3 regions of the Pseudoalteromonas sp. SCQQ13 genome follow, and region 3 is predicted to be linked to each of the others. Evidence: predicted binding sites of a transcription regulator. Region 3 holds the regulator's gene; each other region holds the start of a gene.
What was found. Region 3 encodes ArgR, which controls arginine synthesis, uptake and breakdown. Its sites were predicted from a motif close to ANTGAATANNTATTCANT; they were not measured.
Positions count from the first base shown of each region.

Region 1: argC (N-acetyl-gamma-glutamyl-phosphate reductase) is a predicted target of ArgR. The motif match lies at 7,806-7,823, and genes of this name have one in related genera.
Region 2: gltB (glutamate synthase large subunit) is a predicted target of ArgR. The motif match lies at 2,290-2,307, and genes of this name have one in related genera.

Region 1 covers NZ_JADYXG010000018.1:37,329-47,910, forward strand. Annotated here, with positions in the region: gene I6F41_RS14070 (flavin prenyltransferase UbiX) at 1-395, shown strand, start outside; gene I6F41_RS14075 (ABC transporter ATP-binding protein) at 392-1,321, shown strand; gene I6F41_RS14080 (ABC transporter permease) at 1,322-2,089, shown strand; gene trmB (tRNA (guanine(46)-N(7))-methyltransferase TrmB) at 2,089-2,763, shown strand; gene I6F41_RS14090 (GGDEF domain-containing protein) at 2,773-4,638, opposite strand; gene panP (pyridoxal-dependent aspartate 1-decarboxylase PanP) at 4,907-6,532, shown strand; gene argE (acetylornithine deacetylase) at 6,596-7,750, opposite strand; gene argC (N-acetyl-gamma-glutamyl-phosphate reductase) at 7,975-8,985, shown strand; gene argB (acetylglutamate kinase) at 8,986-9,753, shown strand; gene I6F41_RS14115 (ornithine carbamoyltransferase) at 9,761-10,582, shown strand, end outside.
Region 2 covers NZ_JADYXG010000004.1:32,271-42,852, forward strand. Annotated here, with positions in the region: gene I6F41_RS04595 (NADP-dependent oxidoreductase) at 1-229, opposite strand, end outside; gene I6F41_RS04600 (anhydro-N-acetylmuramic acid kinase) at 711-1,916, shown strand; gene gltB (glutamate synthase large subunit) at 2,541-7,148, shown strand; gene I6F41_RS04610 (glutamate synthase subunit beta) at 7,169-8,659, shown strand; gene ilvD (dihydroxy-acid dehydratase) at 8,807-10,486, shown strand.
Region 3 covers NZ_JADYXG010000002.1:239,972-250,553, reverse strand. Annotated here, with positions in the region: gene I6F41_RS02865 (Fe(3+) ABC transporter substrate-binding protein) at 668-1,672, shown strand; gene I6F41_RS02860 (ABC transporter permease) at 1,673-3,304, shown strand; gene I6F41_RS02855 (ABC transporter ATP-binding protein) at 3,305-4,354, shown strand; gene I6F41_RS02850 (Dyp-type peroxidase) at 4,405-5,304, shown strand; gene argR (transcriptional regulator ArgR) at 5,320-5,787, opposite strand; gene mdh (malate dehydrogenase) at 6,014-6,946, shown strand; gene ispB (octaprenyl diphosphate synthase) at 7,050-8,021, opposite strand; gene rplU (50S ribosomal protein L21) at 8,444-8,755, shown strand; gene rpmA (50S ribosomal protein L27) at 8,772-9,029, shown strand; gene cgtA (Obg family GTPase CgtA) at 9,260-10,417, shown strand; gene folA (type 3 dihydrofolate reductase) at 10,491-10,582, shown strand, end outside.

The DNA.
Region 1 (10,582 bases), on a different contig from region 3:
AAGTATATGGTAAAGACAACTGGTTTAGCCCGGTAGCCTCAGGATCAGCTGCCCCTAAAAAAATGATAGTGTGCCCTTGTAGCGCGGGCACGGTTTCGGCTATTGCTGTAGGTGCATCTGACAACTTACTAGAGCGCGCCGCTGATGTGGTAATTAAAGAGCGTGGCCATCTTATTTTAGTGCCACGCGAAACACCATTTAATCAAATTCATCTGGAAAACATGCTTAAGCTTTCACGCTTAGGGGTCACCATTATGCCCGCGTCGCCGGGTTTTTATCATCAGCCACAAAGTATTGCCGATTTAGTTGATTTTATGGTGGCGCGAATTTTAGATCATTTAAACATTGAACATAACCTAACAAAGCGTTGGGGTTATGGTGAGGGCAAGTCATGAGTAAGCAACAAATTGCTTTAAATATAGCAGGCCTTACTAAGGTTTATACTAATGGGGTTGAAGCTGTAAAGGGTATTGATTTACAAGTGCGTGAGGGCGATTTTTTTGCCTTACTTGGCCCTAATGGAGCGGGTAAGTCGACCACAATTGGTGTTATTTCATCACTGGTAAATAAAACTAAAGGTAAGGTAGAGGTGTTTGGTTGCGACATAGACACCGACCTAGAGGCTGCTAAAGCGCATTTAGGCTTAGTGCCGCAAGAGTTTAATTTTAGCCAATTTGAAACCCTAACCCAAATATTAGTAACTCAAGCGGGTTATTATGGTGTACCACGCGGCGAAGCACATAAACGCGCCGAAAAATATTTAACCCAATTGGGGTTACTAGATAAAAAAGATAAACAAGCGCGTACGCTTTCAGGTGGCATGAAACGCCGTTTAATGATTGCTCGCGCACTTATGCATGAGCCTAAATTACTGATTTTAGATGAGCCAACGGCTGGTGTTGATATAGAGCTGCGTCGTTCAATGTGGGATTTTTTACGCCAAATTAATGAGCAGGGCGTCACCATTATTTTAACCACTCATTACTTAGAAGAAGCAGAGTTATTGTGTAAAAACATAGCCATAATAGACAATGGCTTGATTGTTGAAAACACCACAATTAAAGCACTGTTATCTAAGCTTGATAAAGAAACCTTTATTTTAGATTTAAAAACACCGGCTAAGCCAGTTACGCTTGAGGGTTATAAATTTACTATGGACGACGAGCATACTATTGAAGTTGAAGTGGCTAAATCGCAAGGCTTAAACGCTGTATTTAGTGCGCTAACTGAGCAAGGTAATACCGTATTGAGTATGCGTAACAAAGCAAATAGATTAGAAGAGTTATTTGTTGGATTATTAGAACAAGGTCGAGGCAAGTAAATGTTTAAATATGGCGTAGCCTTAAAAAGTATTTGGATTAAAGAGTGTATTCGTTTTTTACGTATTTGGGTGCAAACCTTAGTACCTCCAGCAATTACCATGAGTTTATATTTTGTTATTTTTGGTAACTTAATAGGCTCACGTATTGGAGATATGGGCGGCTTTAGTTATATGGAGTTTATAGTACCTGGACTGATAATGATGTCGGTTATTACTAACTCTTATTCTAATGTAGCCTCAAGTTTTTACTCGACTAAATTTCAAAAAAGTATTGAAGAGCTACTTGTAGCCCCAGTGCCAAACTATATTATTGTGCTTGGCTATATGGGCGGTGGTATGACGCGCGGAATAATGGTGGGCTTTATTGTTACCTGCGTATCGTTATTGTTTGTTGATATTCAAATTCATAATATTTTTATCATTATGGCTACCGTTATTTTAACCTCTGCAGTATTTGCACTCGGTGGCTTAATAAATGCTATATATGCAAATAGCTTTGACGATATTAGTATTATTCCTACCTTTATTTTAACGCCGCTAACTTATTTAGGTGGGGTGTTTTATTCAATTACATTACTGCCAGAGTTTTGGCAAAATGTATCACAAGTAAATCCTATTATTTATATGGTTAACGCGTTTAGGTATGGGTTTTTAGGCGTGTCGGATGTTGATTTAAGCTTGGCACTTGGTGTTATTTTAGTATTTATTATCGCGTTATTTACCTTAGCGCTGACATTAATTAAAAAAGGTGTGGGGCTAAGACACTAATGACTGATGCAAATTCGCGTAGTATTGTATCTAATCAAGCGGGTATTCACGAAAAGCTGGATGACATAGTTAGCAAGCATTTAAACGCAGAGTTTAAAAAGCCAATAGCAGCGCATACACAAACAGCGTTTGATGAGGTGAATGCTAAAGTACAGGCGTTTAAAGGCCCACTTATTTTAGATTCGTGTTGTGGTGTAGGAGAAAGTACCGCTAATTTAGCTAAGCGCCATCCCGATGCGCTGGTAATTGGTATTGATAAGTCGTCGCACCGGTTAGATAAGCACGATGTAGAGTATAAACAAACCGACAGTGGGCAATATATTTTGGTGCAAGCAGATTTAAACGACTTTTGGCGTTTAGCCGTGGCTGCAAACTGGCAACCTAGTCACCATTATTTGCTTTACCCCAATCCGTGGCCTAAATCTAAACATATTCGTAGGCGTTGGCACGGCGCGGCTATTTTTCCGTTTATTGTAAAGTTAGGCGGTAAATTAGAGGTTCGCAGTAACTGGGATATTTACGTTAAAGAGTTTGCCAGAGCACTTGAACTAACCGGTAATGCTTGTCAGGTTTCTGCTTATGGGGCAGATGAAGCAATCACCCCATTTGAGCGGAAATACTGGGCCAGTGGCCAACAAAGCCACCGCTTAGTTATTAATTTAACTCAGGGTTGATTAACTTTACTACTCAAATAATGGATTAACATGTGGCGCTGGGTGGGCAATGAAATTACCCTGCATTAGCGTCACATTTACTTTTTTGAGTGCCGTAGCAATAGCTTTGTTTTCTACCATAGAGGCAATTAGTTGAATATTTTGCTGCTTTGCAAAATTGGCCGTGTAATTAACAAATAGCGCCGTGTTCTCATCATTAACTATTTGCTTTATTAGCATGCCATCTAACTTTATTGCGTCAATTTCCAATTTTAAAATATTGAGTGTATTTGCAAAGTCATTGCCAAAACTGTTAATCATCACCTTGATCCCCTTACTTTTAACCATAGTTATAAATGCCCTTACGCTTGAATAATTGGCGATAACTTGTGGTTCAAATAAAACTAAAGTGATATTTGCAGGGTACGGATAGCGCTGTAACTCGTAAGCAATGTATTCATTTATGCTAGGGTCTAATATATCTTCAATAGTAATATTTAAACTCCAGCTAATTTGTGTTTTACGAAAGCGGCTAAGGCACTGTGAAAATAATGTACGGGTTAATAAGCCATCCATACGCAAGCGTATTACGGTATTTGAAAATGCATCGGGTTTTAAAATTTCGCCCTGTGAAGTCACTATTCGTGGTGTGCACTCGTAGTGTAGTGTTTGTTTAGACTCTATATCAATAACAGCCTGAAAATAGGGCACAACGCGCTTTTGCTCAAACGCTTCACGTACTTCTTTTGCTATTTCTAAATTATATAAATACAGCGACTTTGAGTCATTTATAGCCTCAGAGTAATTAACAACACTAAGGTTACCTTGTTTTGCCTGTAAAGCCGCAATATGGGCATTTTTTAGCAGTAACGACTTGTTTCCTCGGGCAATACCTGCACATAACGTAATGTAAATAAAGGGGTTGGTTAAAAATGGCGTATTAAAATTATATGATTGGATTAAATTACTTAGCTCTTCGTATGGGGTTTCTTTGGGGGTTAGTAACACCAGTTTATTGGTTGCTACACGATAAATACGATAATTTACATTGCTGTGCTTTTTAAAGTGTATTAGTAATTTTTTCATTACTTTGTCACCCACTTTAGTACCGTAAAAGCGGTTTATATTTTCAATTTCGTTCACCCAAATTATGGCCATTTGCATATGGTGAACAGGGGTATTTAAAAAATATTTTTCAAGCGCAATATGATTAGCAAAACCACTACCAGAGTCTCTCATGGCAGCGCGTTTAGTCGCGTAGTTATACATAATCAGCAACAATATAATAATAACTAAAAAAAAGCCGCCTAAAACAGCCGATGTTGAGGCGCTTTGCGCTAACTTATTATTAATAGTTTTAAGGCTTATATCGGCAGCAGTTAAATATGTAATGCCATTTTTATCAATATGCGGGATAAAAATAGTTTTAAAGTCGCCCCATTGATCACTCGATATTTCAAAAACAGGCTCAGTAGATAAAAAGGCACCAATATTAGCTTTAGTTGCCTCTGGGTATAAATCTAAAAACTGGGTTACCTTGCCACTATTTTGATCCTCTTGGGTGTAGCTAGAGGCGCTAAAATGAACCTTGCCATTAATTAACACCATAGAATACACGTAAGCAATATCGAGTGCTTGTGCAAGCTCAGAAAGCTGCTTACTTTTACTTTCGTAAGTTGCAAAGCTAATAGTTTGGGTTTTATTTATTTTACTGTGATAGTCATCGCCCAAAATATATTTAACGCTGGTGGCTGCATTAATAAGGCGATTATCGAGAGTGTTAATTACATCACTGCGAATGGTGCTATAAGTATAATAAACACAGATAATTAAACTGATTAAAAACAGCATAAAAGCGCTTATTAACCCATTTATTCTTAGTTTTCCTTGTAGCATATAATTCCCTTTTTATTGTTAAATTAATTATACGCAAAAAAAACAAATGCCCAATGACTTAATTGATTTTGAATTAAAAAGATAAAAAACAGCCAAAATTAGTATTATTTGTCATGTCATTTAGCGTTTTTATGGCTTTAAGCGAGACATTTTCTTAATATTGCAGTAAAGTTAGCGCAATTATTAAAAACCCTGTTACTAAAATAGCACCTTAATTTAGTGTGTTTAATAGAGTAGCAGGCGTTTTAGCCACACACTAGGTATTAAGATGGATCAAAAGCGTTTTGCCGTCGCCTCTAAAGAAAGCCTTAAGCGTATATTTACTGTACCTGAAGCGCCAGACTCAACTTTAAGCAAAATAGAGCTTGAAATATCGAGTAATTTAGCAGGTTTTTTAAACGAAAACATTGCGGCAATTGAAAAACCATTACACGAAATTGAAAAAGACTTTCAGTCGGCGATGATCCCAGAGGATCCAACGTTTGTATCTGCTTATGCGCAAGATATAATGGAGCAGCTGGTTGCACACTCTGTGCACACCGCAGCGCCTAGCTTTATTGGCCATATGACTTCTGCTTTACCTCATTTTTTACTACCACTGTCAAAGCTAATGGTAGGGCTAAATCAAAACCTAGTAAAAATAGAAACCTCTAAAGCTTTTACCCCACTTGAGCGCCAAGTGCTTGGAATGATGCATCATTTAGCGTACGGGCAACAACACGAGTTTTATGCTAAATGGATGCACAGTGCAAAAACATCATTAGGTGCATTTTGCTCAGGCGGTACTGTAGCCAATATTACGGCGTTGTGGATTGCGCGAAATCGCTTATTAAAACCTGATGGCGATTTTAGGGGAATAGGCGCACAAGGCTTAATTGCTGGTATGCTGCATTACGGCTATAAAGGCTTAGCTATTTTAATTTCTGAGCGAGGCCATTATTCGTTAGGTAAAGCGGCTGATTTATTAGGAATTGGTCGTGAAAACTTAGTGGGTATTAAAACATGCGAAAACAATAAAGTAGATGTTAATGCCATGCGCGAAAAAGCCTTAGAGCTTGAAGCGCAAGGTATTAAAGTAATGGCCATTATTGGAGTAGCGGGTACCACAGAAACCGGTAATATCGATCCCCTTGAAGCGATGGCAGATTTAGCACAAGACATTAATTGCCACTTTCATGTTGACGCTGCATGGGGCGGGGCAACTTTGTTATCTAATACCCATCGCCATTTACTCAAAGGTGTTGAGCGCGCAGACTCAATTACCATTGATGCACACAAACAAATGTATGTTCCTATGGGAGCTGGGCTGGTGTTGTTTAAAGATCCAACCGCTACCGATGCAATTGAACATCATGCAGAGTATATTTTACGTAAAGGCTCAAAAGATTTAGGTAGCCATACACTTGAGGGAAGTCGCCCGGGTATGGCAATGTTAGTACATGCTTGCTTACGTGTAATTGGCCGTAAAGGCTACGAAATGCTAATCGATCGTAGTATTAAAAAAGCCCATTACTTTGCTAATTTAATTAAAGCAGATGAAGATTTTGAGCTGATCTCAGAGCCAGAGCTGTGCTTATTAACGTATCGTTATGTGCCTAAGCAAATAAAGCAGGCAATTGCAGATGCTGATCCACAAACACGGATTGATATTTTTGCCTCACTTAATCGCTTTACTGCAAGTATGCAAAAACGGCAACGTGAATCAGGGCGATCATTTGTATCACGTACGCGTTTAACGCCTACTCAATACGATAATCAGCCCACCGTGGTATTTAGGGTAGTACTTGCTAACCCACTTACATCAGGCGTTATTTTAAAAGAAATTTTAGCAGAACAAAAAGAGTTGGCTAAAACAGATCCGGTATTTAAAAAGTATTTAAGCAAGTATATGTAATTAAAATATTAGCTTAAATAAAAAAGACGCTATTTAGCGTCTTTTTTATTTTTATAATCGCAATTAAGAAAAGCTAAAACAACTCGCTTTAATTATATTAGTGATAATTTGCTGTGAAGGCTTAATTTTTTCCATTGCTAAAAATTCATCAGGTTGGTGCGCTTGGTTTATAGAGCCGGGGCCCATTACTATGGTTTCACAACCAAGCTGTTGAATAAATGGCGCTTCTGTACAGTAGTTTACTGCCACCGCTTTTTGCCCCGCTATTTTTTCGGCTAGTTTAACCAAAGCGCTATCGGTGCTACCAGTAAATGCAGGAATTGGTTCGTGTAAATCAATTACGCTTACGGCATTAGGGTATTGCTGGTTTATTTCGTGAGTTGCATCAAGTACTAACATTTGCAGCTCTTGCACGCTTAAGCCCGGTAATGGGCGCATATCTATATGCATTTCGCAGCAACCACAAATTCTGTTCGCGTTGTCGCCGCCATGAATATTACCAAAATTTAAGGTTGGATAGGGTATTTCAAAGTGTTCTATTGAATATTTATGCTTTAACTGTTCTTTTAAGATCAGTAGTTTTGTAATCACTTTGTGCATTACTTCGATGGCGTTAACACCACGTTCGGGATCTGAGCTATGGCCTGAGCGTCCGACTACTCTAATTGCGGTACTCATATGCCCTTTATGTGTAAATACTGGAGTCATATCAGTGGGTTCGCCAATTATACAGCGATCTGGTTTTAAATTTGGATGTTTACAAATTTGTTGAGCACCGGCCATTGTTGTTTCTTCATCGGCGGTGGCTAAGATCAAAATAGGCTGAGTTTGCTGTTTTTCATCAAGTTCACTAATAGCTTGCAGTACAAAAGCAAAAAAGCCTTTCATATCAATACTGCCTAAGCCATATAGTTTATTGTTGTGCTCGGTTAATTTAAATGGATTATGATTCCAGCGGCTATCGTCAAATGGCACTGTATCGGTATGGCCTGCGAGCATTAATCCACCATCGCCTTTACCGCGTTTAGCTAATAAATTATAGCGACCTTTGCCGCCTTCTAATTCAATTATTTCACAGCTAAAGCCTAAGCTTTCACACCATTGTGCCAGTAATTCAATAACATTTTTATTACTCATACACAGGCTATCTTCAATGGCACTAATAGAAGGCGCTGCAATTAATTGTTGGTACATAGAAATAAATGAAGGCAAAGACATAAAAAATCCAAAATAAGTAATCAATTTAATTGCATAACAATATAAAAGTATTTATGATGAATATCAATTCACTTTTTAAGCATAAATATTTTAAAAGTAGCGACATGAAAATAATACGACGATAATCAACATTCATTAATTAATTAAAGTCTTAATTAGCCCCAGAGCTAGTTTAAGCGAACAACATGGATAAGTAGTAACTAATTTTAAATAACGAGTAAACAATGAATGTAGTGATTATTGGCGCAAGCGGTTATAGCGGCGCAGAACTAGCAAGTTTAGTTGCTAAGCACCCTAAACTAATTTTAACTGGCTGTTATGTATCTCAAGGTAGCTTAGATAAAAATAAACTGCTGAGTGATTTATACCCCGAACACTTAGGGCTACTCGATCAGCCTTTACTGCCTCTTAGTGAATCTGCTTTTAGCGATATAGAAAACAGTGCCGATTACGTGTGCTTATGTACCGATCATAAAGTAAGCGTAGATTTAGCGCCGCGTTTTTTAGCCATGGGTAAAAAGGTATTTGATTTATCTGGCGGGTATCGCCTTGCGAGCAATGACGACTACGTTACTTATTATGGCTTTGAGCACCAACATCCAGAGTTATTAAATCAAGCTGCTTATGGTTTGGCTGAGTGGAATAGCGATGCTATTGCCGCGGCGCAATTAGTAGCCGTAGCGGGTTGTTATCCTACGGCTGCGCTTAATGCACTTAAGCCTTTGCAGCAGGCCGATTTATTAACAGAGCAAACAATTATAATTAATGCGGTATCGGGTGTAACCGGCGCAGGGCGTAAAGCTAGTATTGGTACCCATTTTTGCGAAGTGTCGCTTGCCCCCTATGGTTTATTTAATCATCGTCATGGCCCTGAAATAGAGCAACACCTTGGTCACAATGTTTTATTTACACCCCATTTAGGTAATTTCCCGCGTGGTATTTTAGAAACTATTTATGTGCAATTAAAGCCTAATGTCACCATTGAGCAAGTAACACAAGCGTACCAAGTACTTGCCGATGAGCCGTTAATTCGTTTACTGGGCGATAAAATCCCCTCAATTAAAGGCGTAGCTAAACAGCCATATGTAGATATTGGCTGGCAGCAACAAGGCACACAGTTAATTGTTATAGCTGCCATTGATAATTTATTAAAAGGCGCTGCAGGACAAGCTTTGCAGTGTATTAATTTATCAATGGGATTGGCGCATACCACAGGCTTAAAAGGATCGTTTTAAATGAGTAAAAAAACCTGGGTAATTAAACTTGGCGGCGCTGTACTTAATACAGAAAACGCGGCTAAAGCATTATTTTCAGTACTTAATGAGCAGCACAACGCGCAGTTTGTCATTGTGCATGGCGGAGGCGCGCTTGTAGATACTTGGCTTAAAGACGCTGGTTTTGCCAGTGCAAAGCATCAAGGTTTACGTATTAGCCCTAAAGAGCAAATGCCGTACATAGTGGGTGCGCTTGCAGGTTGTGCTAATAAACAATTAATGAGTGCGGCAATTAATGCTGGCCATAAACCAGTTGGTTTAAGTTTGTATGAAGCTGGTGTTACTGCCACGCAAAAACTAAAAGCATTATGTTTAGTGGGTAAATGTACCAGTAACGATGATTCGATTATTAACGATTTACTAAAAATTGGCCGTATGCCAATTGTCAGCTCAATTGGTTTTGACTTGCAAGGGCTTTGGTACAACGTTAATGCTGACGAAGCCGCCGCTGCAATTGCCAACAACTTAAACGCAGAACTAATATTTATGACCGATGTTGAAGCAGTGCTTGATGCAAATAAGCAGCCTTTACATCAACTAGATACAAAACACATTGATACTTTAATAAATGAAGGAGTAATTGTGGGCGGGATGGAGGTCAAAGTTAAGACCAGTCTTCACGCTGCCCAACACTTACGACGCGGTGTGTATATTTCCAGCTGGCAAAAGCCAGAAAACTTAACAGCTTTGCTGCAAGGCAAGCATGTCGGAACTAAAATTACACCATAGGTTTATTATGTTTGAGAATTTTTTAACGGGTTTAGAATTAGACCAACAAGGCGCACTTAACTTATTAAAGCTAGCGCAAGATATTAAAGCAAACCCTAAAAAATACAGCCAAGTATTGGCTGGTAAGTCAGTGGTTACTTTATTTGAAAAACAAAGCTTACGTACACGTTTATCGTTTGATATTGGTATAAATCGCTTAGGCGGCCATGCCGTGTATTTAGATCAACAAAATGGCGCGATGGGTGCACGTGAGTCAGTAAAAGATTTTGCTCTTAATATTTCTACCTGGGCAGATGGTATTGTAGCGCGCGTAAATCAGCACAGTACATTAACCACATTAGCGCAGTATTCATCGGTGCCAGTAGTTAATAGCTTGTGTGATTTATATCATCCTTGCCAAGCACTTGCTGATTTTTTAACACTACAAGAAGTGCATGGCGATGTGAGTCAATTAAAGTTAGCTTATTTAGGTGAGGGCAACAACGTAACGCATTCATTAATGTTGCTTGCTGCAACATTAGGTACAGACTTTGTTGCCGTTACGCCTAAAGGATGTTCTCCAGATTCACAAGTTCTGAAAAAAGCGGAACAAATAGCAGCAATGAATGGTGCGTCAGTAATGGTGAGCGACAGAGTAGAAGCTGCTGTTGGTGCAAACGCAGTATACGCCGACACTTGGGTATCAATGGGCGACACCACACCACTTGAGTTAGTAAAAGAAAAATACATGCCTTATCAATTAAATAAAGCATTATTAGAGCAAACCGGTGCAACAACAGTGTTACATTGCCAACCGGCACACCGTGAGTTCGAAATTACCTCTGAGGTA
Region 2 (10,582 bases), on a different contig from region 3:
ATACAGTTGCCCCAACCATCACGTCGCCAACATTTACTGGGTCGGCATACGATTTAGCGTCGCTCATGCGGCCACGCATGTAAGGGTCAAGGGATAAGTAAATGGTACGCAGTAATACTTCACCATTTTTTAATGGCGGCAGCTCTAGTGTTTTTAATGCAAAGTTTTCATCGGTAGGAGCACCGTGTGGGCGTGATGCTAACGTGAGTTGTCGACTGGTTACTGACATATAAAATCTCCAATAGATGAGTGAACTACTTTGATCTGAATGTTTTAGTTTGTGTTTAAAGCAAAGTTGAAACTAAACAATAATGCGCAGATAAGTAGTAAGAAACCTGAGCTCCGGATAATAAACTTATCTCAAGCAGCTATTTTCAGCGCTAACTGCGTTGAATTTACTTGCAATAGGCCAGCTATTGACGCGTAAATTCGCCTTGTTTTCACTGAAAACCTCTGGCTAGAGAAAATAAAATCAAATATAACGATGATTCAATACGTTAGTAAATCTCTTAACCAGAGCTCAGGTTAAGTATGTATATCTTAATACAGGAGTTTTGGGCACACGGTTAAAAAATCAACCCCAAGGTGTGAGTATTTACTCTAAGGTGAGTTTATAAGTGGATTAACTGATTTCTATAGCGCTATAACTTTTATTTAAACTACTCTAAAATGAATGCTATTAACTTAACAACAATAGATGCGAAATTATTATGCACCCACACATTAGTAAGCTTTATAACAGTGCGTTAAAGCCAAGCCGATTAATTATAGGCCTAATGAGTGGTACCTCGTTAGATGGACTTGATGTTGCCTTATGTAAAATAACTGCCGCGGGTGTGCATACCCAAATTGAGGTTTTAAAGTTTACTACGGTTGATTATAGCGATGATTACAAAACAAAAATAAAGCAGGTATTTGCCAAGCGTGAATGCAACTTAGAATACCTTACGTTACTGCACCCTTGGGTTGGTAAATTACATGGCGACATGGTTAATCAGTGTTTAAACAGCTGGCAGGTAAACCCAGCCAATATAGATGTAATAGCCAGCCACGGACAAACTATTTACCACTGTCCTAAAAGCCAGCATCAGTATAACGATTTTAACAATGGCACTTTACAAATTGGCGACAGCGACCAAATAGCCGTTACTACAGGTATTACTACCATTGGCGATTTTAGGCAAAAGCATATAGCAGCAGGCGGCGAGGGCGCACCACTTGCCGTGTATGGTGATTATTTGTTTTTTTCAAGCTCTGACGAAAACCGTATTTTGCTCAATATGGGCGGTATAGCTAACCTCACTTTTTTACCCCAAAATGGCGATAGCAACGCAGTATTTAGCTCTGACATTGGCCCATGTAATACCATTATGGATGCCTATGTGCAGCGTTATTTTAATAACATGCATTACGATGAAAACGCTGCGATAGCGAAAGCGGGCGTTATTAATACTGCGTTACTAACAGCGCTTTGCGACAATCATTTTTTAACCCTAAAAATGCCAAAAACTACTGGCCCTGAAGTGTTTAATCTGGCTTATTTAGAGGCTGCGCAACAGGCTTCAAATACCCAAAAGTTAAGTCATCAAGACGTAATGGCCACCTTAAACCGCTTTACCGCAGAGGTTATTGCCAATGCGCTAAATACGTGTGTAAAAATGGCGCCCAATAGTGTGGTGTATGCCAGTGGCGGCGGCATTCACAATTTACTCTTAATGCAACATTTAGTAACGCTTTGTCCGGCCATAAAAGGTTTTAAAAATACTCACGCATTAGGGGTTGATCCCGACGCGAAAGAAGCGGTACTTTTTGCTATTTTAGCTAACGAATGCTTAGCCGGTGAGCAGCTACACCTTGATAATAAAGCTCAAGGAATTGCAGGCGTTACTATGGGTAAAGTGAGTTTTGCAGATTGAAACCACATATTCTAAGCTTAAGTTTTTAGGTGAGACCTAGCCAAACTCACTGTTTGGCCTTTGCATAACTGCGACTTACTGTTTTAGGGTAAGCTTATTTTTTTGCGCTGCCATTAGCGTGAATATTGTTTTGTAGTAATTAATTGCAGCTGCGCTTTAATTATTATAAAAATGTTATTGCTTATTTACTTTTTAAAGATGCACCAATCCTCCCTTAGTTTCGCCCCTCAGGCCTTAGTGGTGCACTTTTATAACTAAAAAGACCAAACCCATCCAAATCAACTATGCGCTTTTTTAAAACATAAGGCATAGTTATTAAATGCAGTGTAAATGGGCTGTTAATAACTATTTTTGACTATATATATTCATATAATCTGAATGTATATTCATTTCTTGGTTGACTCAGCGTTATTTTACGGCTAGTTTTTATCCCCCTTTGATTAAAGTTTTCACTAATAAATACTGCACTATACAAATTCAAAAAGATTTTACAGTGGCTGTTTTAGGCATTTTAACGATTTTTTGAATGAGATAAGCGCATACCTCGAGTATATAAAAATATATGACTTAATTAGTAAGCACAATTTAGCTGATAGCAATAGGCTGATGAAATAGGAATAAGTAATGAATGATATGAGCAAAAAATCCCAAGGTCTTTATCGCGCTGAATTTGAACATGACAGTTGCGGCATTGGCTTTGTCGCTAACCTTAAGGGTAAAAAGTCACACGATATTATCGAAAATGCACTCACCATGCTCAGCTGCATGGAACATCGTGGTGGAACAGGGTTTGACGTTAAAAGTGGTGATGGTGCTGGTATTCTTATTCAAATTCCTCATGAGTTTTTCCGTCAAGAAACCGCAAAGCTAGGGTGGACGCTGCCAAGCGCCTTAAACTATGGTGTGGGGATGATTTTTTTCCCGCGCGATAAAGCACTTAGCGACGCGTGTAAAAAAATACTAAATCAAAATATTGCCGAACTGGGTTTAACCTTAATAGGGTATCGGGATGTTCCGGGCGATAACTCTATGTTAGGCGCGGCTTCATTTGAAAGCGAGCCAAATATTGAGCAAGTGTTTATTGCTAAGCCGCAAGCGCTAAGCGCACAAGAATTTGAACGTAAGCTGTTTGTGCTGCGTAAATACACATCGCATAAAATTAATGGTTTAGATTTCACCGAACGTGACGAATTTTATGTAACCTCAATGTCATCTACCAAAATTGTTTATAAAGGCCAGTTTACTACCGAGCAAGTGCGCCAGTATTACCTTGATCTGCAAGACGAGCGTACTATTTCGGGAATGGCGATGTTTCATTCTCGTTTTTCAACCAACACTTTTCCTGCTTGGCGCCGCGCGCAGCCGTTTCGTTATATAGCCCACAATGGTGAAATTAATACGGTACGCGGTAATATTAACTGGATGAATGCTCGTGAGGCATTGTTTAGCTCGGTTAATTTTAGCGATGCTGAATTGAATATGTTAAATCCGGTGTGTAATAACGATAACTCAGATTCGGCTAATCTTGATATGGCTATTGAGCTATTAGTGCTCAGCGGGCGGTCTTTGGCGCAAGTAATGATGATGATGGTGCCAGAAGCATGGCAAACACAAACCAATATGGATGCCACCAAGCGCGCATTTTATGAATACTATGCGTGTATTATGGAGCCTTGGGATGGCCCAGCATCGTTATCGTTTACCGATGGCAACGTTATTGGTGCAACACTTGACCGTAATGGTTTGCGCCCTTCGCGTTACTTGTTAACCGAAGATGGCACGCTAGTGATGGGCTCTGAAACCGGTGCATTGTGCGTTGATCAATCAACGGTTGTTGAAAAAGGGCGTTTGCAACCGGGTAAAATATTTATTGCTGACTTAGAGCAAGGTCGCATTATTAGTGATGACGAAGTAAAACAACACGTTAGCTCGGCTCAGCCGTATGCTCGTTGGTTAGCTGAAAACAAAATTGAATTAGACAATTTACCCGTTCCTAGCGCGTCTTTTGCCCAGCCGCCATTGGCAGAGCTGCGAAAAATACAAAAAGCATTTGGTTACACCAGCGAAGATCTTAACCTAGTACTGGCGGGTATGGTTGGTACGGCTAAAGAGCCACTAGGCGCTATGGGTACCGACACGCCGCTTGCAGTGCTGTCGCATCGCCCGCAACAATTATCACATTATTTTAAGCAGTTATTTGCGCAAGTAACCAACCCACCCATCGACCCTATTCGTGAAGAGTTGGTTATGTCGTTGCGCGGTTATATTGGCCGCTCACTTAACTTGCTCGATGAAACACCTGGGCATTGCCATAAGGTTGAAATAGAACAGCCTGTATTGACCAATGAGCAATTACGCAAACTACAGTATATAGATAACAATCATCTTCAAGCTAAAACGATCGACATTACTTTTAAAGCCAGCGGTGGGCCAGGTGCACTAAAAAGAGCACTGGATCGTATTTGTTTATATGCCAAAAATGCCGTTGAAGATGATTATGAAATACTCATTTTAAGTGACCGTGGCGTAGACAGCGACCATGTTGCTATACCTTCGGTATTGGCAACAGCAGCGGTGCATCACTATTTAATTCGTGAAAAACTACGCTCATCTGCCGATATAATTTTGGAGTCGGGTGATATACGCGAAACGCATCATTTTGCTACTGTTATTGGTTATGGCGCTGCGGCAGTTAACCCGTATTTAGCCCTAGAGAGCATGTATGGTTTACGTGATGAAGGCGTACTTGATACTAACTTAACAAATGAACAAATTACCCAAAAATACACCAAAGCGGTCGGCAGCGGCTTGTTGAAAACCTTCTCTAAAATGGGTATTTCAACGCTACAGTCGTATTTAGGTGCGCAAGTTTTTGAAGCCTTGGGCATTAACTCTGAGGTTATTGATCAGTACTTTACCGGTACGGTTAGCCGTATTGAAGGCTTAAGCCTAGATCAAATTGCCCAAGAGGCGCTATTACGCCACCGTGAGGGTTTCCCTGAGGCCAACCGCATTGCTATAGATAAACTACTGCCTACGGGCGGAGAATACTCGTGGCGTCATGATGGTGAACGGCACTTATTTAATCCCACGGTAATTCGCTTACTGCAGCATTCAACAGCCAGTAATAATGTTGAGCAGTTTAAGCAGTATGCAAAAACGGTGGACGATCAAAGTAAAGAAGCCTTTACCTTACGGGGTTTATTACAATTGAATAGCGATCGTCCTGCTATTGCCTTGAGCGAAGTGGAACCGGTTGCCAACATTTTTAAACGCTTTGCCTCGGGTGCTATGTCGTTTGGCTCAATTTCGTGGGAAGCACACACTACTTTAGCTATAGCTATGAACCGCATTGGCGGTAAAAGTAACAGCGGTGAGGGCGGCGAAGACCCAATTCGTTATACTGCGCTTGAAAATGGCGATTCAATGAATTCGCGAATTAAACAAGTGGCTTCGGGTCGTTTTGGTGTTACTAGCCATTATTTAGCGAATGCCGATGAGCTACAAATAAAAATGGCGCAGGGCGCTAAACCGGGCGAAGGTGGGCAATTACCCGGCGATAAAGTAGATGCATGGATAGGTAAAACTCGTGGCTCTACGCCAGGGGTGGGCTTAATTTCGCCGCCGCCACACCATGATATTTATTCTATTGAAGATTTATCGCAACTTATTTTCGATCTTAAAAACGCCAACCGCGACGCGCGCATTAACGTTAAATTAGTATCAGAAGCGGGTGTAGGTACGGTTGCATCGGGTGTGGCAAAAGCCTATGCCGATGTGGTACTGATTGCGGGCCACGATGGCGGCACCGGTGCGTCACCACTGAGCTCAATTAAACATACGGGCTTACCGTGGGAACTGGGTTTGGCTGAAACGCATCAAACTTTGGTGCGTAATAAACTGCGTAGCCGTATTACGGTACAAACCGATGGGCAACTTAAAACGCCACGCGACTTAGCTATTGCAACGCTGCTTGGTGCAGAAGAGTACGGCATGGCTACCACAGCATTGGTGGTTGAGGGATGTATTATGATGCGTAAGTGTCATTTAAATACCTGCCCAGTTGGTATTGCCACACAAGATAAAGGCCTGCGCGACAAGTTTACTGGTCGTGCCGATATTTTAGTTAACTTTTTTACCATGATGGCAGAAGGTTTACGCGAAATTATGGCTGAGCTTGGCTTTAGAAGTATTGAAGAAATGGTAGGCCAAACTCAGTGCCTTACGCAGCGCAAAGATGTTGACCATTGGAAATACCAAGGCGTTGACTTAACTCCACTATTACACAAAGCAGAATGCGCTGAAAACGAAACTCTGTATCAATCAATAAAGCAAAAGCATTTAATCGACGACATTATCGATCGCAAAATGATCAAAGATGCTCAAGCGGCACTAGATTCTGGGCAAAGTGTGGCGCTTGAATACGATGTGATTAACACCGACAGAACCATAGGGGCGATGATCTCTAACGAAATCTCTAAAAAGTACCATGCAGATGGCTTACCGCAAGATACTATTAAGGTTAAGTTTAACGGCTCAGCGGGGCAAAGCTTTGGTTGTTTTTCAACCAGGGGTTTACGTTTTGAACTTGAAGGCGATGCCAACGACTACTTTGGTAAAGGACTCTCTGGCGCAAATTTAGTGGTGTACCCTAGTAAACAAGCTAAGTTTGCTGCTAGTGAAAATATCCTCATTGGTAATGTGGCCTTTTTTGGAGCAACTTCTGGTAGCGCCTTTATACGCGGTATAGCGGGGGAGCGTTTTTGTGTACGTAACTCGGGCGCAACAGCCGTTGTTGAAGGTGTGGGGGATCACGGTTGTGAATACATGACCGGCGGTAAAGTGGTTATTTTGGGCGCAACTGGTCGAAACTTTGCTGCAGGTATGTCGGGCGGTGTTGCTTACGTACTTGATGTAAATAATGACTTTTCGGCTAAATGCAACATGGAAATGGTCGCACTTGAAAGTGTAGATACCGACGCTGAAAGCCACGAATTAAAAGTCTTAATTAGCCAACATTTTGATGCTACAGGTTCAGATGTTGCCAGTGATTTATTAAAAGATTGGAACAGCAATGTTAAGCGCTTTGTTAAAGTAATGCCGGTTGATTACAAACGCATGCAAGGTTATATGAATGATGTACGCAGTAGCGGAAAATTCACCTCAGAGTATGACATTGCCGTAGAAGCATTCGACATTCATTTAAACAACATAGCTAGCGCTAAAGCTTAAGCTGCCAAGGAGAATATATTATGGGAAATCCAACAGGGTTTATCAACGTAGGTCGTGCCTTGCCAACTGAGCGTAACGCAGGTGAACGTTTAATTGACTGGCTGGAAGTATATGAAGAAATACCACAAGCAGATGTAGAGCAGCAAGCTTCGCGTTGTATGGATTGTGGCGTGCCGTTTTGTCAGTCGGCAAAATCAGAATTTGCACCGGCAGTAGCTGGGTGTCCGGTAAATAATGTAATACCGGAGTGGAATGACTTAATTTATCGCGGCCGCTGGCAAGATGCAGTAGAGCTATTGCATAAAACCAATAACTTTCCTGAGTTTACTGGGCGTGTATGCCCAGCCCCTTGTGAGGGTGCATGTGTACTGGGTATTAACGCCGATCCGGTGGCTATTAAGTTACATGAAAAAGAAATTATTGATCATGCCTTTAAGCAAGGTTGGGTGGTTGCTGAGCCACCTGCATCTCGCACTGGTAAAAATGTAGCCGTAATTGGTTCGGGCCCAGCGGGCCTTGCCGCTGCAGCACAGTTAAATAAAGCTGGCCATATGGTTACTGTATATGAGCGCGCCGACCGCATTGGTGGCTTGCTAATGTATGGTATTCCAAACATGAAGCTACAAAAAGAATTAGTGCAACGTCGGGTTGATATTTTAGCCCAAGAAGGCATTGTTTTTGTTACTAATACTGAAGTAGGCAAAGACATTAGTGTGGCACAGTTAGAAACTGACTTTGACTCAGTCGTGTTATGTATTGGTGCCACAGTACCGCGCGACTTACCCGTTGCAGGGCGCGAACTTAACGGTGTGCATTTTGCGATGGACTTTTTAACAGCCAATACCAAAAGCTTGCTCGATAGCGAACATCAAGACGGAGCGTTCATTAATGCGAAAGGCAAAAATGTAGTGGTTATAGGTGGCGGTGATACCGGCACCGATTGTATTGGTACTGCGCTTCGCCATCAGTGTAAAAGTGCTATTCAGCTAGAAATTATGCCTCGTCCACCCGAGCAACGCGACGAGAGCAGCAATCCTTGGCCACAATGGCCGAAACGTTTGTTGGTTGATTACGGCCAAAAAGAAGCTATTGCAGTACAAGGCCAAGATCCACGTCAATATTTAGTGATGACTAAAAAAATTGAAAGTGACGGGCAAGGTAATGTTAAAGCTGTGCACACTGTAGATATTACTTGGCAACTTAACGATAAAGGGCAAATGGTGCCACAAGAAGTAGCGGGCAGTGAAAAGATAATTCCTGCCGATATAGTACTGATTGCTATGGGCTTTATGGGGCCAGAAGGTGGCCTTGTTGCACAATTTGGTTTAGAGCAGGATGCTCGCTCTAATATTGCAGCACAGTACGATAAGTTTGCTACAAGCAAGCCTGGCGTATTTGCCGCAGGCGATAGTCGTCGCGGACAAAGCTTAATTGTGTGGGCAATAGATGAAGGTCGACGCTGCGCGCGTGAGGTTGACAGCTATTTAATGGGTAAAAGCTATTTGCCTTAAAGCGATTACAAGTCTGTAAACTTTAACTGCTTTAAAAGTTAAAACCATCTATTATAGCAAGCCCTACCGCATTAATTATGCAAGGTGGGGCTTGTTTTTATAATTTGTTCTATTAATAAACCTTGTAAAAAGTAGGTAAGGTAAGAAATGACTTCTGAAAAACCACGTAAATATTCACAAAAAATTGTAGATGGTAGCGCTCAGGCTCCTAGTCGTTCTATGTTACGAGCGGTAGGTTTTAATGATGACGATTTTAAAAAGTCTCAAGTTGGTATTGCCTCTACATGGTCTATGGTAACGCCGTGCAATATGCACATTAATACACTTGCCGAAGAAGTAGGTAAAGGCGTAGATAGCGCCGGTGCGAAAAGCGTTATATATAATACCATTACCGTATCCGATGGTATTTCTATGGGCACCGAAGGGATGAAATATTCTTTAGTATCACGCGAAGTAATTTGCGACTCAATAGAAGCGGTATCGGCGGGTATGGGCCACGACGGTATTATTGCTATTGGCGGTTGTGATAAAAATATGCCGGGTTGTTTAATGGGTTTAGCACGTTTAAACCGCCCCTCTATATTTGTGTACGGCGGTACAATTTTACCCGGTGAAAATCATACCGATATAGTCTCGGTATTTGAAGCGGTGGGCAGCTACGCGGCAGGCGATATTCCAATTACGCAATTAGAACATATTGAAAAAACAGCCATACCAGGGGCTGGTTCGTGTGGTGGTATGTACACGGCAAATACGTTAGCCTCAGCAATTGAAGCTTTAGGCATGAGTATGCCAAATAGTTCTGCGCAAAATGCTATTTCACAAAACAAAAAACAAGGCTGTATTGATGCGGGTAAAGCGATTGTTTATTTGCTAGAGCATGACATTAAACCTTCCGATATTATGACCAAAAAAGCGTTTGAAAATGCAATTACGCTGATCATTACCTTAGGCGGCTCAACCAATGCGGTGCTGCATTTAATTGCTATGGCTGATGCGGTAGGCGTTGAAGTAACATTGGATGACTTTGTGCGTATTGGCGATAAAACACCAGTAATTGCCGACTTGCGCCCAAGCGGTCAATATTTAATGTCGGAGTTGATTGAAATTGGTGGCATTCAGCCACTGATGAAGCGTTTATTAGATGCCGGTATGCTGCACGGTGACTGTATGACAGTGACAGGCAAAACCATGGCCGAAAATTTAGCCGATGTAGCAGATTACCCAGCAGGGCAAAATATTATTTTACCTTTTGATCAGCCAATTAAAAAAGACAGTCATTTAGTTATATTAGCTGGCAACTTAGCGCCAGAAGGAGCAGTGTCAAAAATTACGGGTAAAGAGGGTTTACGCTTTACCGGCAACGCAAAAGTATATGACTCAGAAGAGCAAGGTTTTGCCGCTATTATAGATGGGCAAGTAGTAGCCGGAGACGTTGTAGTAATTCGCTATGAAGGCCCTAAAGGTGGCCCAGGTATGCGTGAAATGCTAAGCCCCACTTCAGCTATTATGGGTAAAGGTTTAGGTAACGATGTGGCGCTTATTACCGATGGTCGTTTTTCAGGTGGTAGTAGGGGTTTTGTTGTAGGGCACGTTACACCAGAAGCTTACGAAGGCGGCGCCATTGCACTAGTAGAAAATGGTGACAGCATTACCATTGACGCGCAAAGCCGTGAAATGACTCTTAATATTACTGATGAAGAAATGGCCAGTAGGAAACAACGTTGGCAACAACCTGCGCCAAAATACACCCGCGGATTACTAGCAAAATATGCCAGAACAGTAAGCTCAGCTTCTACCGGAGCCGTGACCGATAAGCCAAGTTAAGGCACAATTAATCGCTAAAATTAGTGATTAAACTCCCCTAAATAGAGCGAGTTTTAATCCGCAAAGATCAACACGCCCTAGATAACCTTGTTACTT
Region 3 (10,582 bases):
TTGAGCAATTTATTTTAGGCAAAGAAAAGCGCGCTCTATCTCTAGGCGCGCTTGCGGAATCTTCTAATTTTCTGCATCCTGCAATTGAACTTAATCAACTCCAAATTCTTACAAATCCTTGTTATTACAATATTACTTTTTAGTTCTATGTAATGTAGGCGCTCCTGCCTGTATCCTTTATTTCCTCAACATCCTGTAAAACAACGTAAATCCTTTGTTGCTATCCTTTACGCATCATCCAGATGCTATCCTTTAAGACATTCCATTGTGCTGCTCTCCTAGAGCCTGTCCTAAAATCCGTTTTGTATTAGTAACCTAAATCATTGGTTGGTCGAGTAAGTTGTCCGTTTCCATTTACTCGTTAAGCATCACTGCTTGGTTGTTAAGTTAATTATAGGCGGTACGATATTTTAAAGAAGTATAGGTTGCTAATTAATTGCTATAGTCGTAATAGTTAAAATAACTTACTTTAATTAAAACAATTGGTTACTTTGTTTGTTATGGTTTTTCATGTTGTGTTTTCATCATTGGCTGTCACGTTTGTAGGATATATCTTACGTTGGTTTTCTATTTTAGCGATTTTAACAGGATCAGATTATATAAAGTGTGCACTTTTGGGTAAGGCACGGTAGAATTATTGATAATAGTTATTATTCAGGTGGGAAATATGAAAAAAGTATTCGCAATTGTAGTTGGTTTGGCTGTGTCGGCACCCGTTTTTGCAACTGAGTCCGTTAATATTTATTCTTTTCGACAGCCTTTTTTAATAAAACCAATTTTAGATGACTTTACCAAACAAACTGGAATTAAAACAAATGTAGTGTTTGCTAATAAAGGCTTAATAGAGCGCGTTAAGCGCGAAGGTAAACACAGCAAAGCCGATTTAGTATTAACGTCTAATTTTAGCGCCTTAATCCAACTTGAAGATTTAGATTTAACGCAAACTATTAGTAGCGAAGCAATTAATAACAATGTGCCTGCGGCATTTCGTGATGGCGACGGCCAGTGGGTGGCACTTACTAAGCGAGTACGTAATGTTTACTCGTCAAAAGAGCGTGTGGGCGCGCTACCTGAGCTGACTTATGAAGATTTGGCCGATCCAAAATATAAAGGGCAAATATGTACTCGCTCTGGTAAACATCCGTATAATTTGGGTTTAGTTGCATCCATGATTGCACACCATGGTGAAGCAGATACCAAAGTATGGCTTGAGGGGGTTAAAGCAAATTTAGCGCGTAAACCACAAGGTAACGATAGAGCGCAAGTAAAAGCAGTAAAAGAAGGGTTGTGCGATCTTGCATTTGGCAATAGTTACTATTTAGGTAAAATGCTGCAAGATGAAACCCAAAAAGAATGGGCACAAGCGGTAAATATTAACTTTCCGAACCAAATCAATCGCGGCTCGCATATAAATGTGTCGGGTGCAGTTATTACAAAATACGCTAAAAACCCTGAAAATGCCTTGAAACTCCTAGAGTATATGACCGACAATAAAGCGCAAAACATGTACGCTTCAATTAATATGGAATATCCGGTTAAGCCAGGCGTAGAATTATCAAGTTTAGTTGCATCTTGGGGAAGCTTTAAAGAAGATAGCTTACCACTTGATGAAATTAGTAAATATCGTCCGTTAGCGTTAAGGCTAATTGATGAGGTGAAATTCGATCTTTAAATGACTTATAAATTTCAGCTGTCTAAATGGCAGCTTTTTGCATGGTCGACAGGATTATTACTGTCGACCCCATTGTTTTTTCTGCTATTTGAATCTCTACAAGGTAACTCAGAGGTGTTTTCGCATCTTTGGGATACAGTGCTGTGGGATTACATTTCTAATACCGTATTACTTATTTTAGGTGTGTGTGTACTAAGCTGTGCTATTGCCTTACCACTTGGCTGGCTAACCGCTTATTGCCAGTTCCCGGGTAAAAAACAGTTTGAATGGGCGTTAATGCTGCCACTGGCTATGCCTACCTATATTATTGCCTATGTTTATACCGACTTGCTTGATTACGCAGGCCCAGTACAAAATACTCTCAGAGACTGGTTTGGGTGGCAATCGCCGGATGATTACTGGTTTTTTGATATACGCACTTTGCCCGGCGCTATTGTAATGCTTGCACTGGTGCTTTATCCCTATTTATATTTAATTTTTAAAACAGCCTTGCGTGAGCAGTCTTTTAAGTTAGTACAGGCTAGCCAGTTAATGGGGCTGTCGTCGTGGCAGAGCTTTTTTAGGGTGAGCTTAGTGTTATCGCGCGGCGCAATTGTAGCTGCGCTAGCGCTAATTAGTATGGAAACCATGGCTGACTTTGCCACAGTAAGCTACTTTGCTGTAAGCACGTTAACCACTGCCGTATACGATACTTGGTTTGGTTATTACTCGTTAACCGCTGCAGCTAAAATATCGGGCGTGATGTTATTACTATTGTTTTTAGCCTTAATGGCGGAGCGCTTTAGTCGCCGTAATCAAGCGGTGTTTGAGCGTCAGTCGGGTATAAATAGTGAAGCGCTTTATATATTAAAAGGCAAGTCGGCTTGGCTGGCAACGCTATTTTGCAGTGTGATTTTAATTGTTGCCTTTGTTATACCTATTGCTGTGTTAATAAAGTACGCCATTGTTTATTTTGATCAAGCATGGAGTAGTGAGTTTTTTAGCTATGCGTGGCAAAGTTTAAAGGTAGCTATAGTAGTAAGCGTAGTAACGCTGTTACTTAGTGTATTAGTGGTGTTTTATCAACGTATAGCCAAGCAAAGCTATCCACTTATTCCGGGGCGATTAGCTAGCACCGGCTACGCTTTACCAGGAACAGTACTGGCTATTGCGGTGCTATTACCGCTTACGCTGTTAGAAAATACTGTAAACCGTGTGCTTGAGCCATACGACTTAAATATAGGCTTGTTACTCACTGGCAGTGTATTTACCATTATTTTTGCTTATGTAGTGCGTTTTTACGCAGTAGCACATGGCGCGATTGAGTCGAGCTTTTTACGCATTAGCCCCTCTCTCGACATGGCTAGCCAATCTATGGGCAAAAGCCAAGGCCATACGTTACGTTTGGTGCATTTACCCCTACTTAGACGCGGGTTGCTTACTGCGGCTTTGCTGGTGTTTATTGAATGCATGAAAGAGCTACCTACGGCTTTGTTACTTAGGCCGTTTAATTTTGAAAGCTTAGCTACGCATGTGTTTCAGTATGTGAGTGATGAGCAATTAGAGCTGGCTTCTATATCGGCATTATTTATTGTGCTGGTTGGATTTATCCCTCTGTATTTTATTAACCGTTCTATGGAGCAACGTAGTTAAATGAGTAGTTTGATTTTACAAGGCGTGAGCTATCAATATAACGGTACTAAGGTTATTCACGAGCTAAATTTAACCATAGGTAAAAACGAAATAGTGTGTTTGTTAGGTGCCAGTGGTTGTGGTAAAACCACCACCTTAAAAGCAATTGCAGGGCTAATAGAAACGCAACAAGGAAGCGTGTTTATCGATGGCAAGCTGGTGAGTAACGCCAATACATTTATCTCGCCAGAGCATCGTAATATTGGCATGATGTTTCAAGATTATGCGTTATTCCCGCATTTAACCGTGGCACATAATATTGCTTTTGGCTTAAGTAAAATGAGTAAAGAGCAAAAGCAACAGCGCGTTGATGAAATGCTTAAGCTGGTGCATTTAGTTGGCTGCGCCGACAGGTATCCGCATCAGTTATCGGGTGGGCAACAACAGCGCGTGGCGATTGCGCGTGCACTTGCTTACAAACCAAGTTTACTATTACTTGATGAGCCGTTTTCGAATATAGACACTCAAGTACGCTTTGAATTAATTGCCGATATTCGCCGCATAATTAAAACTCAACAAGTGTCGGCAGTATTTGTTACCCACTCAAAGGAAGAGGCTTTTGCATTTGCAGACACGCTGGCTATTATGCACCAGGGTAAAATAGCTCAGCAGGGCACCCCAGAACAGCTTTTTGCTAAACCAAGCTCAAAGGAGGTTGCAGAGTTTCTGGGTCAGGGCATATACTTAAGCGCAGAAGTGTTAACAGCAACTGAATATAAAACCGCTTTTGGCCTAGTTGAGTCGGTTATTGCGCACCAGCATCAGGCTAATATAGGAAAAATATATGTGCGTCCTCATCAAATAGAGCTAAGGAGCGACAATAAAAAAGATAGCCATAGTGAACGCGCCACCATATTAAGCAGTCGTTTTATTGGTTCGGCTTATGTTTACACTGTAGTTATTGCACAACAAGAAATAGAAGTTGCAGCGCAATATGGCCAGTCATTTGTTCAAAATGAGCAGGTTATAATAAAAATAAAACCCCACACGGTGAATTTTTTCGAATCATAAATTAATTTGTTATTCGCTGTGTTTATCTATTTATAAGCTAAGGAATAACAATGGCACAAGCGCAATCAGGGATTTGTGCTGAAGCAAACTTACACGGTTTGCATTTATTTTTTAATGTGTTTGATGGCCAAGATGAGTCATTACGTACAAAGCTCAAGCAAGTAAGCGCTATTGAGGAAGAGTTTAGCGATCAGTTTTCTGAATCTATGCTTTCTTGTATGGTGGCTATTGGTGCACAGTATTGGCCGCATATTTTGCCAGAGTATATCCCCAGTGAACTACAAAGCTTTCCTAATATAAATCATAATGAACACGCAATGAGCGTGCAGCCGTGTGATTTGTTTGTGCAAATACGTTCAGACCGCGAAGACGTCAATCATTTATTTGCACTGCAAATTTTAAAGTTATTTGCACCAGACGTAGAGCTGGTGGAACAAATTCGTAATTTTAGATTTTTAGATGGTCGCGATTTCAATGGTTTTATTTATGGTGGCAAAATGCCGCATGGCCGACAAAAGTGGGCAACGGCGTTAATAAATAAACCAGGTAGCTTTGAGGATCAAGGCAGTTATATTCATGTGCAACGTTATAAGCACGATCTAAGCGTATGGCAGCATCTATCGCTAGATGAGCAAGAGCAAATAATAGGTCGCACTCGCTTAGACAACACTCTTATAGCCCCAGCGCTTGAAACCAGCCATGCACAACGCAGTGAATTAAAAGATGAGCAAGGCCAGCCAATATTACTTAATCAAGGCATGCCTTATGGCGATGTTTACGAGCAAGGAATGCTGTCAATTACTTGCTCGGCCAGTGGAACCGCATTTGAACAGGTATTAAAAAGTCGTTTAGGTGAGGGGGAGTGCTATGATCATTGGCTTGATTTTACTCAAGCCGATATGGGGTCTGCGTTTTTTGCACCGTCAGTTGGGTTTTTAAAGCAGTTATAACGCATGTTTTAAATACTAAACCGTATCAAATAAAATACGTACCCGCTCTAGGGTTAAGTCTATTTCAGATATTTTAGCTGGGGCAATAAAAATAGTGTCGTCGCCAGCTATAGTACCTAACACGCCATCGGCTTTACCTAATGAGTCAAGTAAACGCGCAATAAGCTGAGCCGCGCCTGGACTGGTACGGATAATAATCATCATTTCGTTATGCATTATATCAATAACAAGCTGGCGCAGCGGGCTTTTTGCTGTGGGTACGCCCATTTCTGCTGGCAAGCAATACACCATTTCTTGTTTGGCATTGCGCGTTCGTACCGCGCCAAACTTACTAAGCATGCGCGACACTTTACTTTGGCTTATATTGTCAAAACCTTGCTCTTTTAACGAATCTACTATATCGCCTTGAGAACCAAAGTTTTCTTCTTTTAAAAGCGCTTTAAATGCTTTTACTAACGCTTCCTGTTTGTCTTGTGGTTGCATAGTTTTTATTTGCTTTTTATTATCCATGCCGCAAATTCTACACAAAAACGAATAATTATGCAGCAGTTGTTTATTTAACTTGCCAGTTTACTGTATTCAGGCCAAATGTTTTTACAACTATGGTCTAAAATATTACGAAAATAGGCAGGATAAATTTGTTTTTAGTCGCTAATTTCTTTATCTTAGAGCCATAAATATTTCCTACCTCAAATCACGGAGAATTCCAATGAAAGTTGCTGTATTAGGTGCTGCAGGCGGTATCGGTCAAGCGTTGTCTTTATTATTAAAAACAGGCTTACCAGCTGGTTCTGAATTATCACTATATGATGTTGCACCAGTAGTTCCAGGTGTTGCGGTTGATCTATCTCATATCCCTACAGCGGTTAAAGTAGCTGGCTTTGGCGCTGATGCGTTAAATGAAGCGCTTAAAGATGCTGATATCGTACTTATTCCTGCTGGCATGCCACGTAAGCCAGGTATGGATCGTGCAGATTTATTTAATGTAAATGCTGGCATCATCAAAACGTTAGCAGAAGGCATAGTTGCAAGTTGTCCTAAAGCATTAGTAGGTATTATTACTAACCCAGTAAACGGCACTGTACCAATTGTTGCTGAAGTATTTAAAAAAGCAGGTACTTACGACGCTAAACGCGTATTTGGTATTACTACGCTTGACGTTATTCGTTCAGAAGCATTTGTTGCTGAACTTAAAGGCGTAGACGTAGCAACTGTTAAAGTTCCTGTAATCGGTGGCCACTCAGGTACTACTATTTTACCTCTACTTTCTCAAGTTGAAGGCGTGAGCTTTACAGATGAAGAAGTTGCAGCACTTACTCCACGTATCCAAAATGCGGGTACTGAAGTTGTAAATGCTAAAGCGGGTGGCGGTTCAGCTACTTTATCAATGGGTGCAGCAGCAGCTCGTTTTTGTATGTCTTTAGTTAAAGGCCTACAAGGTGAAGACGTTGTAGATTACGCGTACGTTGCTGTTGAAAATGGCGATGCGGAGTACTTTGCACACCCAGTACGTTTAGGTAAAAACGGCGTAGAAGAAATTCTTTCTTACGGCGAACTAAGCGCATTTGAAACAAAAGCAAAAAATGACATGCTTGAAACACTGAAAAAAGACATCAAAGAAGGTGTTGATTTCATGGCGTAATAGCCAAAATCAAGTGACAAAAAAGCCTGCGTTTGCAGGCTTTTTTATTGCTCGGAATTTAGCTAACCTGCACCCAGGTTAGCTACACATAAAGGCAGTAAAGTTAGTGATCGCGATCAACTGCAATACGGGCAAGGCTCACAAGTGCTTGTTTATATTCAGACTCAGCTAAAAAGTCTAAGCAAGCAATGGCTTTGTCGGCTTCAAGTTCGGCCTTTTGCATCGTAAATTCAAGCGCATTGGTTTGTTTAAGTGCCGCTAAAATTTCTTCAAGATGATCCATGCCATTACTGTGCTCTATAGCGTCACGGATCAGCTGTGTTTGCTGCTCATTACCATGTTGCATTGCATAAATAAGCGGCAGAGTTGGTTTCCCTTCGGCTAAATCATCACCAATATTTTTACCTAATTGATCTGCATCTGCGTTGTAATCAAGTACGTCATCAACGAGCTGAAACGCAGTACCTAAATGCATGCCGTATAGGTTAAGCGCATCAAGCGTGGCTTGGTTTTGCTCAGTAATAATGGCCGCAAGGCCTGTCGCGGCTTCAAATAGCTTAGCGGTTTTAGAATAAATAACCTGCATATAACTCGCTTCAGTGGTGTCGGGGTCATTACAGTTCATTAACTGTAATACTTCACCTTCAGCAATAATGTTAGTTGCATCTGCAAGCACTTGCATTACCTGCATTTTACCAAGGCCAACCATAAGCTGAAATGAACGAGTGTAAATAAAGTCGCCCACTAATACGCTGGCAGCATTACCAAACTCAGCATTTGCTGTAGGCGTGCCTCGGCGTAAGTTAGATTCATCAACAACATCATCATGTAATAGTGTTGCGGTATGAATAAACTCAACAATAGTTGCAAGTGTAATATGATCTTTACCCTGATAACCCAATGCTCTGGCCGCTAGTATTGCCAACATTGGGCGCACGCGCTTGCCGCCACTGTTTACAATATACAAGCCAAGTTGGTTAACTAACGCCACATCTGAGCGCATTTGCGCATGTATAAGTTGATTGACGTCATTCATATCGTTTTCGATTAACGCCTGGATAGCTTTTATATCCATTGATCTCCGAGCCAATTTTTATGTGTGAACGGCGCAGATTGTACAACAAAAAAAGCACTAGCTCGATATTTTGTGACGATTCCCTGAAAAAACACGGTTAACATCGCTAATTAGCACTTAAATACGAGAGATAGCTGATTAATTAGCGTACAAAGTGTGCTGTAATTTATGTTTATTTATTATCCGTTGTAGTGTGTGTTTAGCTAAGGCAAATTATTTTCACTAATCGTGAAAAAGCGCTTGGCAAAAGGGCTATTTAATATAAAATAGGGGAAATATTGAATTGCTCTCAATGCAGCTACTTTTTATTCATTTTAATTACAAAATAGGCTTGCTAGTTATTACGCCGTAGCGTAAACTTCGCGCCCTATCGAAGAATATTTTAGTTGCGTCGATTTGAGGGCGCACAGACGGAGTTAATTATGTACGCGGTTTTCCAAAGTGGTGGTAAACAGCATCGTGTGACTGAAGGTCAAACGATTCGTCTTGAAAAATTAGACGTTGAAACTGGTGCAGCAGTAGAATTTGATTCAGTACTTTTAGTTGCTGATGGTGAGAAAATCGAGATTGGTGTACCGTTCGTAAACGGTGGTAAGATAACAGCTGAGGTTGTTTCACATGGTCGCGGTGAGAAGATTAAGGTTGTTAAATTTAGACGCCGTAAGCATTCTCGTAAGCAAATGGGCCATCGTCAATGGTTCACAGAAGTTAAAATCACTGGCATTAGCGCTTAATTAGAGGTACTTAGAAATGGCACATAAAAAAGCAGCTGGTAGTACTCGTAACGGTCGCGATTCAGAAAGCAAACGCCTAGGTGTTAAGCGTTTTGGTGGCGAATCAGTTCTAGCGGGTAGCATCATTGTTCGTCAGCGTGGAACTCGTTTCCACCCTGGTACAAACGTAGGTATCGGTAAAGACCACACTATCTTCGCAAAAGCAGATGGTAAAGTTCAGTTTGAACAAAAAGGTCCTTTAAACCGTAAATACGTAACTATCGTAACTGAGTAATCAGTAAGATAGTTAAAAAACCCCGCCTTTGCGGGGTTTTTTGTTTTCATTATTTTACAATATATACCCAAGCCTGCAATTATACCTATGGGTTTAAGTAGCGGGCTCTTTAACGAAGTTATAGAGCGATCTAATTCGTAAAATGGTTCAAATATTTATGCCAATTGGTATTAAGTTGGCTTGGGTATATAATAGTGTTATTAACAAGCCAATCCCTAAAGTGAGTAATCATGAAGTTTGTAGATGAAGTAGAAATTCGCGTAGAAGCTGGAGACGGTGGCGCCGGTATCGTGTCTTTCCGTCGTGAAAAATATATCCCAGAAGGTGGGCCTGACGGTGGTGACGGTGGTGACGGTGGTAGTGTTTATCTACAAGCGGATGAAAACTTAAATACCTTAATTGATTACCAATTTGAACGCTTCCATAGAGCAGATCGCGGTACTAATGGCCGCAGCCGTAACTGTACTGGTAAAAAGTCTGACGATTTAATTATTATGGTGCCTGTAGGTACACGTATTATGGACGTTGATACGCAAGAGGGATTAGGGGATTTAACCCAACATGGCCAAAAGATTTTGGTGGCAAAAGGCGGTTTCCATGGCTTAGGAAATGCGCGTTTTAAATCAAGTACAAACCGTGCTCCGCGTCAAAAAACCTTAGGGACAGAAGGCGAAGTACGCAACCTTAAACTAGAGTTATTGTTACTAGCAGATGTAGGCTTATTAGGTTTGCCAAATGCAGGTAAGTCTACCTTTATCCGTAGTGTATCGGCAGCAAAACCAAAAGTAGCAGATTACCCATTTACGACGCTTATTCCAAATTTAGGTGTGGTACGTCCTGAAGCTAATAAATCATTTGTTATCGCTGATATACCAGGCTTAATTGAAGGCGCATCGGATGGTGCTGGTTTAGGTATTCAATTTTTGAAACACCTAGAGCGCTGTAGAATATTACTGCATATTATTGATGTAATGCCAGTTGATGGCTCAAATCCAGTTGATAATGCATTTGCGATTGTTAATGAGTTACATCAGTACAGCCCTAAATTAGCAGAAAAACCGCGCTGGTTGGTATTTAATAAAATAGATTTATTACCAGCTGACGAAGCAAAAGCTTTATGTGAAAAAATTGCACAAGAGCTAGGCGAAACTGAAAATATTTACAGTATTTCTGCTATTAATAAATCAAATACTCAACCACTAATTCATGACGTAATGACATTGCTTGAAAGCATGCCAAAAGAGAAATTCGTTGAAACTACAGACGAAGAGGTTGAGTTTAAGTGGGACACCTATCATCAAAAAGCTGCTAAAAAGAGCGACGATGATGATGATTGGGATGAGTGGAATGAAGATGATTACGACGTAGAAGTTGTGTACGAGCGTTAATTATAATTAATTACATATAAAAGGAGCTTATGCTCCTTTTTCTTTGTTTAATAATAAATACTGGATAATTAGTGTGATAATTTCAATGATTGCTGCAATGGCAAATAACCGTGTAATTGGCCTTAATAATACAATGCCTTGGCATTTACCTGGAGACTTACAGCA